DNA from 3 places in the Gordonia polyisoprenivorans genome. Region 3 is predicted to be linked to each of the others. Evidence: predicted binding sites of a transcription regulator. Region 3 holds the regulator's gene; each other region holds the start of a gene.

Evidence for each region. The regulator LexA, encoded in region 3, represses DNA repair genes until DNA is damaged. The targets are predictions, from matches to a motif close to CGAACANNTGTTCG.
Region 1: the regulator LexA is predicted to act here: its motif matches at 2,598-2,611, upstream of J6U32_RS24085 (alpha-ketoglutarate-dependent dioxygenase AlkB).
Region 2: the regulator LexA is predicted to act here: its motif matches at 1,445-1,458, upstream of J6U32_RS24155 (HNH endonuclease signature motif containing protein).

What each region holds. Positions count from the first base shown of each region.
Region 1 covers NZ_CP072203.1:5,376,027-5,380,305, reverse strand. The annotation lists gene J6U32_RS24095 (adenylate/guanylate cyclase domain-containing protein) at 1-931, shown strand, start outside; gene J6U32_RS24090 (oxidoreductase) at 1,051-1,926, shown strand; gene J6U32_RS24085 (alpha-ketoglutarate-dependent dioxygenase AlkB) at 1,939-2,577, opposite strand; gene J6U32_RS24080 (MMPL family transporter) at 2,751-4,279, shown strand, end outside.
Region 2 covers NZ_CP072203.1:5,386,866-5,391,144, forward strand. The annotation lists gene J6U32_RS24145 (pyridoxamine 5'-phosphate oxidase family protein) at 1-374, shown strand, start outside; gene J6U32_RS24150 (hypothetical protein) at 563-1,369, shown strand; gene J6U32_RS24155 (HNH endonuclease signature motif containing protein) at 1,483-3,141, shown strand; gene J6U32_RS24160 (cytochrome c oxidase assembly protein) at 3,330-4,265, opposite strand.
Region 3 covers NZ_CP072203.1:3,267,701-3,271,979, reverse strand. The annotation lists gene hrpA (ATP-dependent RNA helicase HrpA) at 1-628, shown strand, start outside; gene nrdR (transcriptional regulator NrdR) at 602-1,108, opposite strand; gene J6U32_RS14780 (LysM peptidoglycan-binding domain-containing protein) at 1,167-1,763, opposite strand; gene lexA (transcriptional repressor LexA) at 1,972-2,712, shown strand; gene ptsP (phosphoenolpyruvate--protein phosphotransferase) at 2,750-4,279, opposite strand, start outside.

The sequences.
Region 1 (4,279 bases), 2.1 Mb from region 3:
TGTGGTTCTCGCGCTCGTCGGACTCGCTGCCGGTGCCCGTATCATCGTCCTCGTCGGCCAGTCCCTGATCGATCCGCTCACCGAACTGCGCGACGCGGTGGAGAAGGTGCATGCCGGCGACCTCGACGCCCACGTCGACGTGTACGACTCCTCCGAACTCGGGGTGCTGCAGCAGGGATTCAACGAGATGGTCACCGGCCTCGACGAGCGCGAACGCATGCGGGAGCTGTTCGCCCGCCACGTCGGTGACACCGTCGCCGAACTCGCAATCGAGCGGGGGATGGGTCTGCACGGCACCAATGCCGAGGTCGGGGTGCTGCTCGTCGACATCGTCGGCTCCACCACCATCGCGCAGGAACGCCGCCCGCAGGACACCGCGGCGCTGCTCAACGAATTCTTCGAGATCGTGGCGCAGGTCGTCGACGACCACCGGGGATTCGTGAACAAATTCGAGGGCGATGCCGCGCTCGCGGTGTTCGGGGCGCCGGTGGCGATCGACGATCCCGCCGGTGCGGCCTTGGCCGCGGCCCGGGACCTCGCGCGCGGCCTGAGCGAGGCTCTCGACGTCCACTGGGGGATCGGGGTCTCGTTCGGCACCGCCTTCGCCGGGAACATCGGCGCCGAACGACGATACGAATACACGGTGATCGGCGACCCGGTCAACGAATGTGCACGCCTGTCGGAGATGGCCAAGACCGCTCGGGTGCCGGTGCTCGGGAGCGGGGCGGCCATCGCCGGCGCCGCCGACGACGAGTCGGAGCACTGGACGATGCTGGGCAAGCGGGTCGTGCGCGGTCGCACCGAGGCCACCGAGATCTACGGCCCGACCGATCTCGTTCCCGACAGCACCCCCACGGTGGGTGACGTGATCTCCGGACTGCTGCGCCCGGTGAAATGGCTGGGGTCGGCCGGACTGATGCGCCTGCGGTAGCGGCAAACGCGCGCGGTGACACACCGCTCGTCTCCGCCTCTCGGTCCGCTCGTCTCCGCCTCGGGGCGATGTCGTGGCAGGGTGAGAGGGAGCACACCGCAGCGACAAAGGGGCATTCCATGAGTGGTTGGTCGACGCACGACATCCCGGATCAAACGGGCCGGACCTTCATCGTGACCGGGGCCAACTCCGGACTCGGTGCCGAGACCACCGAGGCGCTGGTCGGTGCCGGCGCGGAGGTCATCATGGCCTGCCGCAACACCGCCAAGGCCGACGACGTAGCCCGAGGCCTCGGCGACCGGGCGCGGGTGGCCGCACTCGACCTCGCCGACCTCGCATCGGTCCGGGCGTTCGCCAACGGGATCACCAGCGTCGACGTCCTCATCAACAACGCCGGCGTGATGGCGCTGCCGCTGCGGCGCACCGCCGACGGCTTCGAGATGCAGATGGGCACCAACCATTTGGGCCACTTCGCACTCACCGGACTGCTGCTGCCCAAGATCGGTGACCGCGTGGTGACGTTGTCGTCGGGGTTGCACCAACTCGGCCGTATCGATCTCGCCGACCTCGGGTGGCACAACCGCCGCTACCGCCGGTGGCGGGCCTACGGCGACTCCAAGATGGCCAACCTGATGTTCGGGATGGATCTCGCCGACCGTTTCGACGCCGCGGACGGCGACGGCCGGCTCTCGCTGATCGCCCACCCCGGCTACGCGGCCACCGAACTGCAGGGCCACACCGAGTCGCTCATGGACACGGCGATGAAGATCGGCAACCTGTTCGCGCAGTCGGCCGCCGTCGGCGCGCTGCCCACGCTGTACGCCGCGACCGCGTCGGACGTCGTCAACGGCACGTTCTACGGGCCGAGCCACTTCTTCGGCATGCGTGGGGCGCCCGGGGTGTCGGCCTTCAGTGGCCGCGCCAACGACCGAGCGATCCGTGACGGACTGTGGGCGGAGTCGGAGAAGCTCACCGGCGTCGCCTACCCGATCTAGGGCCGGCGAGCCTCACCACACGCCCGGCGGACGGAATTGCACGCTGATGCGGGCGCCGACGCCGGGACATTTCGGCACGGCGTGCTCCCAGGTGCGCTGACAACTGCCACCCATCACGAGCAGATCGCCCGAGCCCAGGACGAATCGCAGCGACGGTCCACCACCCCTGGGGCGCAACGCCAGTGGCCGCGGCGCCCCGAGTGACAGGATCGCCACCATGGTGTCGTGGGTGGCGCCGCGACCGAACCGGTCGCCGTGCCAGGCCACGGAATCGGAACCGTCGCGATACAGGCACAGGCCCGCCGTCGCGAAACCCTCGGGCAATTCCTCGCGATAGTGCGCGCTCAACTCCGAACGTGCCTGCGCCAGAAGGGGATCGGGCAGGCGATGACGTGCCTGGTAGGTGGCGACCAGGCGCGGGACGTCGACGACGCGGTCATACATGCGCCGTCGTTCGGCGCGCCAGGCCGCGCCATCGTGCAGGGCGTCGAAGAGGGTGGGGGAATCGGTGATCCAACCCGGACGCAGGTCGACCCAGGCGCCGTCGGACAGTTCGCGGCGGGTCACCGAGGTTCCCAGCGCGCCGAGGCTCGGCGCGGTTCCGGCGGTCCCCGTGAGGTCGAAGAGCGAACCCTGCATGCCGACGTTCATGAGCCCACCCTAGCGCGTATCGAACGCATGTTCTGGTGTCCTGGAACACGCCATAAGCTGGTGGCGCGTCGCGAAAAAGCGGAGTACACAGTATCAAGTGTTAGTCACTCACACTTTTGGGTGACGCGCCGCTGTATCGACGACCCGTCCGCATCGACGTCCAGGGGATTGCCATGGCCTCACTGCTCTTCCGGCTCGGCCGGTTCTCGTTCCGGCACAAATGGTGGGTGATCGCGACCTGGCTGCTCGCCCTCGTCGTCGTGGCCGGCCTGGTCGGCGCGCTCAAACCCAAGTTCGCGCAGGATTTCGATCTGCCCGGCACCGACTCGGGTACCGCGACCAGCCAGTTGCAGCAGTACTTCCCGAAGGTCATGGAGCAGCAGTCCCGGGGTTCGGCGACGGTGGTGGTGTACGCCGACAACGGACTCGAGGCGCACGCCGACCAGCTCAACGCGCTGGCCGCCGACCTGCAGAAGCTGCCCGACGTCGCCGACGCCAAGACCGTCGTCAGCCCGCTCGTCGCCGCCAAGGCGCAACCGGCGGTGGCCGCGAAGGTCCTCGGCGACAACGGCCACGTCGGTCTGATCAGCGTCGGGGTCACCACGAACGTCCAGGACCTGTCCGTCGATCAGAAACAGCAACTCCTCGACGTTCTCGCCAAACATCGCGGCGACGGACTGCAGGTCGAGGCCACGGGGTCGCTCGTCCAGGTCATGGAACAGGGCGGCAAGGCCGAGTTGATCGGTTTCGCAGTGGCGTTCGTGGTGATGATCGTCGCGTTCGGTGCGTTGATCGCGGCCTTCATCCCGCTGGTCACCGGCATCGTCGGCGTCGCGCTGACGATGATGCTGGTGACGCTGAGCGCCAAGTTCATGACGGTGAACCAGACCGCGACGGGCATCGTCACGATGCTCGGTATCGCGGTGTCGATCGACTACGCACTGTTCATCGTGTCGCGCTATCGCAGCGAGGTGAAACGCGGCGGTAGTCGCGCCGACGCCGCCGGTCGCGCGGTCGGCACCGCCGGAACCGCGGTGGTCTTCGCGGGCCTGACGGTGGTCATCGCGGTGGTGGCGCTGACCGTCGTGGGCATCCCGCTCATCACCCAGATGGGCGCGGGCGCAGCAGTGGCCGTGGTCATCGCGGTGATCGCGGCGCTCACCCTGATCCCGGCATTGCTCGGGGCGGTCGGCCGGTTCGTCTTCACCCCGCGTATCCCCGGCATCCGCCACGCCGAGGAGTCCGAGACCGCCGACTCCAACGGCGTTCGCTTCGGTCGGACGGTGGTCAAACGGCCGCTGCCGTTCATCATCGTCGGCCTGGCGATCCTCGTCCTGGCCGCGATCCCGGTCGGCAAGTTGCAACTCGGCATGGACCTGTCGAACTCCGACGAGGCACGCGCATCGGCGTTGCTGCAGAAGGGATTCGGCGAGGGCGTCAACGGCCAGTTGTTGGTGATCGTGCACGACGCCGACGGCAACGTCGCACCGGCCGCCGAGCAGGCCGTCGCACACATCAAGACCTTGTCCGACGTCGCCAACCCGGCGACGCTGATCTGGACCGGCAACGGCACCGGAGCGAACCCGAATGCCGGCGCCTCGACCGCACTGATCATGGTGACCCCGGAGAGCGCGCCGTCGGCACAGGCCACCCACGACCTGATGGAGAAGATCCGCGACTGGGGTCCGACCATCACCAAGGG
Region 2 (4,279 bases), 2.1 Mb from region 3:
GTGATGGGCGACCACGAGCGGTGAAGATCGAGGCAGCGATGGTCGACGGCGTGCTGGAGAGCGCGAGTCATGCCGACAAACTGCGCACCCGACGACTCCGGCGTGACCCCCGTTGCAGTCTGTACTTCGCCGACGAGCAGCACGCTTGGCTCTCGCTCGACGTCGGCGTCACGATCATCGACGGTGAGGCGGCGGCTCGCGCGCTCGTGCGCTTTTTCCGCGTTCGCGATGAGCGACCGACCGGCCCACTCGACTACCACAGCGACCGCAGCCACCACCTCGGACTGAGCGGCAGCGAGCTCGAGGAAGTACTCGCTGCCGAGGAGGCCGTACTCTTCCGATTCACTGTCGAGCGGCAGTACGGAAACCTGTGAATCAGAGACGGGCCTGACGCCCGAACGTCTCGCTGATCCCGTCGGGCAGACCGACCGATGACTCATGAATTCCGTAAGCAGAACCCTCGCGCTGAGGACTTGCCGACAATCAATTTCGTCGTGACTGCCGGTGAAACCAGACCTTGGTCGGCAGGAAACCCACAGGCAGGATCACTACTCTGCCGCGTGTGACCCGGCTGCGGTGGGCTATTCCGGCGGCGCTGCTGCCGTTCTTGTTCGTCGCCGCATGCGGTGGGGCGGCACCCACATCCGACCCCCCGCCGGTCACCACCCGATTCGTCACGTTGCCCGACAGCGGAGGCGGACATCCCGTCCCCTTCACCCCGACGACCGACCACACGTATCGGCCGGGCGTCACGATCGTCGACGCGACGGCATCCGGTCCGGCGTCACAATGCACACTCGGCTGGCCGGTCACCTCGTCGACGGGCAGCCGCGGCGACCTGACGGCCGGGCACTGCGTAAGCGGCCTGGGTCAACCCACGTGGCTGTACACCGATTCGTCCGAAACGGGCCGCCTGCCCCTCAGCCCCTACGAACTACACGAGGACGACACCCTGGCCGACGGCACCATGCTCGACGCCGCGGCCGCATTCCTACCGCCGACTGCGACTGCAGCACAATGGGTCACCACCATCGACGGTCACCCGATCGCCGGTGTCATGACACCCCGGGAAGCGGCCACACTGCCTCGGGGAACACCAATCTGCATGGCTGGCGGTCGCGCGGGCCTGACGTGCGGTCCGCTCCTCGACGCCAACACGCGCAGCCTCCACTGGGGTGGATATGCCGTCGTCGGCGACTCGGGATCAGCGGTGTTCGTCGTGAACCCCGACCAGAGCGTGTGCGCGGTGGGCATCCTGCACGACGGCCCCGCTGACCGCGACAACACGATCGCCTACGTCGAGCCCGCACTCCAGAAATGGAATCTGACGATTCCGGTGACCGCGCCACACCGATCCGCGCCGTGCTGAAAACAGTCCGAAAAAACTTTCGACAACCCCTTGCCAACCCGACAAACCCGGCATACACTCGAACACAACAGCACACAAACACATGTGCGCTTATCGCCGGGGGGTGAGAAATGATGGTCGACACCGCACTGCCCGACGTTTCTGGGTTGTCGACCACCCAGAAACTCGCCCTCGCCCACCGCTTGGTCGATGCGCTGGCCACCGATGATCTGACCGGCCTGTCCAACGATGACCTGGTCGCGGTCGCTCAATCCACCGAACAGTTGATCACCCGCGTCACCGTCCAAGGCGATCGGCAGATCGTCGAATTCTCCGACCGCCATCTCGCCCGCGAATACGGATACGGGTCGACCACCGACGCCATGATCGGCTTGTTGCGTGTGTCGGAACCGTGGCGGCGGTGGAAACAACTCAAAGCGACCGCCACCTTCCACACCGTCACCGGCGAGGTTGCTGCGCCGAAATATCCGGCGCTGGCCGAAGCGATGGCCTCCGGGGCGGCCGGCCCCTCCCACGCCGCAGTCGTCATCGACGTGTTGGACCGCATACCTACGACAGTCCCGTTCGACGAAAAAATGTCGGCCGACGCCACGATGGCCGGGTTCGCCCGCACCCACACCCCGTCTGATCTGCGGATCCTGGGGGCACGGGTGTTGGCGCACCTCGACCCCGACGGCCAACTGACCGACGACACCGATCGGCAACGCCACCGCCAGATCCGCATCGGCCGGCAGAACGCCCAAAAAATGAGTGGGCTATCGGGACAAATGACCCCCACTCTGACCGCACACCTCGAAGCAGTACTCGCCGCGTGGGCGGCGCCCGGAATGAACAACCCCGCCGACCCGGAGTCCCCGACCGGCAGTCGCGAAGACGCCGACCCCGACCAGGTGGCGGCTGCCGCAGCCCGCGATCACCGGGATCAGGTCCAACGCAACCATGATGCGTTGGAAGCAGTCCTACGCGCCGGACTCGATGTCGGACTCGGCCCGCAATCGCATCGCGGCCTACCACCGCATCTGATCATCAAAACGTCTCTGGCTGACTTGATTGCGCAAACCGGGATGGGCGTCACGGCGACCGGCACCCTCCTCCCAATCCGGGATGTCATCGCTTTGGCTGCCCACAGTCAGCCGTGGTTGGCGGTGTTCGACGACCACACCAGTCTGCCGCTGTATTTGGGTCGGGCGAGGTTAGCGAGCCAGGGGCAGCGGATCGCCCTGTTCGCCAAAGACGGCGGTGAGTACTGCTCGTTCCCCGGATGTACCCAACCCGCCGCGCACGTCGAAATTCATCACGCCACCAAAGACCATGCGAAAGGCGGACTCACCAACATCGGTGACCTCGCCCCCGCCTGCGGCAAACACAACCGGATGGTCGGCGACAAACCCGGACAATTCACGACCGGCATCTATCGCGCCGGGCCGTGGGCCGGACGATGCTGGTGGCGCACAAACACCCCCATCGGCGCAGCCGAACCGAACCCGAAACGCACCACCGCGCTACCCGATGTCGGGGCCACCTACGCCGCGGCGTTGGTTCGCGTCCGGGCGGAGTTGCACCCACCCGACCCACCACCAAGTGGTGCCGATACCGATCTCGCCGCAAGCGACGACCGGGACTCGATGCTGCCCACCAACCGAATCCGGCGCAGCCAGGTCCCGATCGGACACGGATATTACGACCTCGTCGAAATCCTCCACCCTGACCCCACGTCAGACTCGCCGGTCGAAACTCGACTCGCCCAACTCCTCGGCGACTGCGGGTTCTAGACCGTCACGTGCTCGGTCCGTGGTCGGAAACCAGCAGCGGTGCAACAGGTCTCGAGGCTCGTCGCTAACGCTCCTCGGCACCTCGACCACCGAGAGAACGGCTTGTCGCTGGCGCTCCTCGACACCTCGACCACCGGGACGAAAGATCCGCCGGTCTGCTCGACCACCGGAAATTGGCGCCCACCGGCTCAGCGGAAGCGCTCGCGTAACTCCGGGTTGTTCTCCCACCACAACCCCGCCGGCTGTTCGGACTCGGTTTCCGCTGCCGTCGATCGGGTCGAGTCGCGTTCGGCCGCATCGAGTTCGGCGTCGGCGATCTCTGCGCGCCGACCCTCGTCGGTACGGAATCGGTCGAACAGCACGAGGAGGAACGGCAGACCGATGACGTCGCCGAGCACCCAGAACACACCGGCGCCGATGGTTTGATCGGTCCGCAGCGACGGCCCCCACGTGCGGTGCAGCGCTTCGTAATACGAGGCGGCGAGGAGTCCGCCCTGCCACATCACGACGCCCAGGATGCCGTCGCCGAGTGTCTCGCCCAGGGTGACGAGCAACGACAGGGATTGCGGATAGCGCCGTGGCACCGGGTCGATCTGCAGCCGCGCGTAGAAGTACCCGAAGCCGCAGAGCACGAGCAACAGTCGGGTCACGGTGTCGACGGCATCGGATCGCAGCAGCGCCGGATACCAGCCGGTGAGATAGATCAGCCACGGCGTCACGATGACGCCGGCCGAGGTCACCGCCGGAGACGCGATCACCCGCGCCGCCCGCGTTCGGAGGCAACGATCGATCACCCGGCGCGCTGCCGGCCACGCCTCGCGCACAACCGTCACCGGCATCCCGAGCGCAAGACAGAACGGCACCACCATCAGCACCAGCACAATCTGCAGCGCTCGCACCCAGAACAGGGTGTCGGAGTACACGCCGACAAACCCGCACGCGCTGATCAGCCACACAGCCACGCCGAGAAGAAACGGAACCGCCCGGCTCCACGGCACCGTCGACCTGCGCACGGCCACCACATAGGCCACCGCGATCAACACCACCACAACAGATGTGGGCACATCGACTCGCCACGACGACACCACCGTGTGCAGCGTCAAGGGAGCGAGGGTATCGGCCACAACCCGCGAGTATG
Region 3 (4,279 bases):
ACTCGACCCCGCTGGTCGAATCGCGTTGAGCCAGAGTCCCTATCGGGAGTCGGCGCGGTTGTTCGGCGATTGCACACGCCGAGCGATCCGTGATCTCGTGGACGCCGACGAGCTGCGTACCGTACGTTCCCCCCAGGCGTTCGCCGCGCTCGCTCAGCGGTTGCGACCAGCGGTGACCGATGCCGCTCCGGAGTATCTGCGCCTCGCGGTCGACGTGCTGCGGGAATTGGTGGCATTGCGCGGGGTGATCGACACCCATTCGGGACAACTCGCCGCCGACGACGTCGCCGAACAGCTCGACCATCTGGTGTTCGACGGCTTCGTCGCCGCCACCCCACGTGAGTATCTGGCGCAGGTGCCCCGCTATCTCCACGCCGCGCGTGAACGGCTGGAGCATCTGCCCGCATCTGCCGCGCGGGATCGCGCCGGGATGCAGGCGCTGGATCGGGTGGTGGAGCGCTGGAATCAGCGGCTCGCGCAAGTGCCCGACGGCAGGCGGGATGCGGTCAACGACCAGGCGCACTGGCTGGTCGAGGAGTTGCGGGTCGGTCTGTTCGCGCAGCGACTGGGCACGCGGTACCCGGTCTCGGAAAAGCGGGCGCTACGGACTCTGGACGGACTCGGCTGAGACTGCGCCGGACGCAGGAGTGGTCCGGTCGTGGGTCAGATTGCCCTGCAGGTCGTCGATCTCGCGCTGGAAATCCTCGAGGGAATCGAAGGAGCGGTATACCGACGCGAATCGCAGGTAGGCGACCTCATCGAGGTCGCGTAAAGGTTTGAGGATTGCCAATCCGACTTCGTTGCTGGGGATCTCGGCCACCCCGGAGGCCCGGACGGTCTCCTCGACCTGCTGGGCGAGTTGCGCGAGATCGTCCTCGTCGACCTGGCGGCCCTGACACGCGCGCCGGACCCCACGCATCACTTTCTCCCGGCTGAACGGCTCGGTGACGCCGTTGCGTTTGACGACGGCGAGGACGGCGGTCTCCACCGTCGAGAACCGGCGACCGCATGCGCTGCAGGAGCGGCGACGGCGGATCGCCTGCCCCTCGTCGGCAACTCGGGAGTCGATGACCTTGGTGTCATCATTCCTGCAGAACGGGCAGCGCATACACCGACAATACCGCCCCACAGCGGCGGAATTACCGTGTGATCGTCCGGCCGTGACGTCACCGGTAGGCAGGCACGAGCAGCGCCTGCCCGACCTGCAGCCCGCTGCCCGTCATCTCGTTCATCTTCGTGATCTCCTCGATGACGGCCTGCCGCGGGAGATCGGGGGCCACCCGCGCCGCGACGGAGTTCAACGACTCCCCCGCTCGCACGTGCACGACCTCGGTCGCCGTGGGCGTCGGGGTGGTCGACTGCTGGTAATCGCTGCCGGCCACGGCCACCAGCCAGACCAGCAGCGCCAGGGCGACGCCGGTAAGCACAGCCACCATCGCACCGCTCCGACGGGCGGTGCGATGCGCGGTGACACGCGGGCCGACCGGCGAGGAACAGCGGGTACCCGCAACCAGCGGAGCGCGGCGTACACCGGGCCGGGCCGGGCCCGCGTACGCCGGTCGCCTGCGTGCCGGCTCGCGCTCGAGCGTGCGCCGTTCCGGGAGACTGCGCTCCGACGACCGGTGTTTGAGCACGCGGTGTTCGACGGTCGCGCGGGCCGAAATCGATGTCCCGCGGCGGGCGGCGGTGTGGTGGGCCGTCCGCCGGGACCGAACCTGCAGGTCGTCGGCGCCCGGCGTGGTGGGCAGAAGTACGGTCGGCATGGTGTCTCCCTGTCTCGATCATGCATTCGAAGAACGGATGTTCGAGTTCTACCACGGGGCTCCGACAATTTCTCGCGACACGTCGAACACATGTTTGAGGTTGCCTGTCGCCTCGGCTACCCTGGCCGGTGTTCAGCTCTCCACAGGGCCCGTCAACCAGGGCGTACTCCGACAGGACGTGCGCACCGACCGAAAGGATGCGAACCCCATGAGTGAGAAGAAGGGCCGTTCGTCCGACCCCGAGGCGACCACCGTCACCGACTCGGACGACTCCGACGAGACCGTCGCGACCGGCCCGATCGATCCGGCGGCCGTCGAGGCCGCGCTCACCCCGCGCCAGAAGGGCGTGCTCGACGTGATCCGCAAGTCCGTGCGCGAGCGGGGATACCCGCCGAGCATCCGCGAGATCGGCGACGCCGTCGGCCTGGCGTCGACCTCATCGGTCGCACACCAGCTACGGACCCTCGAGCGCAAGGGTCTGCTCAAACGCGACCACAACCGGCCCCGTGCGGTGAACGTCCAGGACGGCGATCCCACACCCACCGACGACAATCCGAATGCGTCGAATCTCCCCACGCCGACGTTCGTGCCGGTCCTGGGGCGCATCGCGGCCGGCGGACCGATCCTGGCCGAGGAGGCCGTCGAGGACGTCTTCCCGCTGCCGCGTGAACTCGTGGGCGACGGGTCGCTGTTCCTGTTGCGCGTCGTCGGCGAGTCGATGATCGACGCGGCCATCTGCGACGGCGACTGGGTGGTCGTACGGCAGCAGAACGTCGCCGACAACGGCGACATCGTTGCAGCGATGATCGATGGCGAGGCGACGGTCAAGACCTTCAAGCGCAAGGACGGTCATGTGTGGCTGATGCCGCACAACGACCTGTTCGAGCCCATCCCCGGCGACGACGCCGCGATCCTGGGCAAGGTCGTCACGGTGATGCGCCGCATCTGAGCGGAGCCACCCGCGCCGGACCGTTCGGTCGGATCGCTCAGCCGCGCAACGCTTCGGCTGCCGCGGTACGCGCATCGGCCGGTGATGCGGTGGCCAGTGCGGCACGGGCGGCGGAGCGGCACGCCTCGAGGTCGACCTCGGCGAGCTTCGCCCCCACCGCGGGCGCCGCGGCCGGGGCACTCGACAGCGAGGTGACGCCGAGTCCGACGAGAACACACGCGAGCAGCGGGTCGGCGGCGGCCTCGCCGCACACCCCCACCGGGGTCTCGCTGCGGGTGCCGGCCTCGGCGACACCGGCGATCAGCGAGAGCACGGCAGGCTGCCACGGGTCGGTGAGCCCGGCGAGTTCGGCCGACATCCGGTCGGCGGCCATCGTGTACTGCGTCAGGTCGTTGGTGCCGATCGAGACGAAGTCGACCTCGGCGAGGATGGACGGTGCGAGGATCGCCGCCGACGGGATCTCGATCATCACCCCCGCCACGAGCCCGCGGCCGCGGACCTCGGCGGCGAATTCGGCGGCTTCGGCGGCCGAGGCGATCATCGGCGCCATCACCCAGGGCGTGGTCCCGGTCTCCTGCGCGGCGCGGGCGATCGCGTCGAGTTGTCCGGCACGGATCTCGGGATGTGTCGCGGCGATCCGGTTGCCCCGTACCCCCAGTGCGGGATTCGCCTCGGTGCCGTGATCGACGAATTTCAGTGGCTTGTCCGAGCCGGCATCCAGGGTCCGAACGACGACCTTCTTGCCGTCGAAAGCCTCGATGACCTCGCGATAGAGCGCTGCCTGCTCCTGCACCGACGGCTCGTCGGCCCGATCGAGGAAGGCGAGTTCGGTGCGGAACAGACCCACCCCCTCGACGGGGTACGCCGTGGCCGCGCGCGCCGAGACGCCGTCGGCGACGTTGGCCAGGATGGCCACCTCCACGCCATCGGCGGTGCGTCCGGGCCCGCTCCATCCCGCGATCGCCTCCGCCTCCCGCCGGCTCTGCTCCACCTCGTCCTTGGCGCGCTCCGGATCAGGTTGGACGACAACGGTTCCCGCCGTCCCATCGACGAGCACAGGTGTGCCCGCGGATACCTCGTCGAGACCGGCGACCGCCACCACGCACGGAATCCCGAGTTGGCGGGCGATGATCGCGGTGTGACTGGTCGGGCCGCCGAGCCGGGTGGCCAGCGCGGTGATCAGTTTCGGGTCGAGGCCGGCGGTGTCGGCGGGCGCGAGGTCGTCGGCGAGGAGCACCGACGGTTCGTCGGGCACGGGGACCCCCGGTTCGGGTTCGCCGAGCACCTCGGCCACCACCCGATCGCGGACGTCGTTGAGGTCGGTGATGCGCTCGGCCATGATCCCGCCGAGTTTGGCGAACATCGCGGCGAACTGTTCGGTGGCCGCGGCGGCCGCGGCCGGGGCCGGGGTGCCGTCGGCAATCAGCTTGGCAACCGTCCCGATCCATCCCCGATCCTCGACGAGGCCCGCGGTGGCGATCAGGACCTCGGCGGCGGCGCCCGAGGCGTGCGATGCGCGCTCACGCAGTCGGGCGGCGACCACGGCGGCGGCATCGGCGAAGCGGGC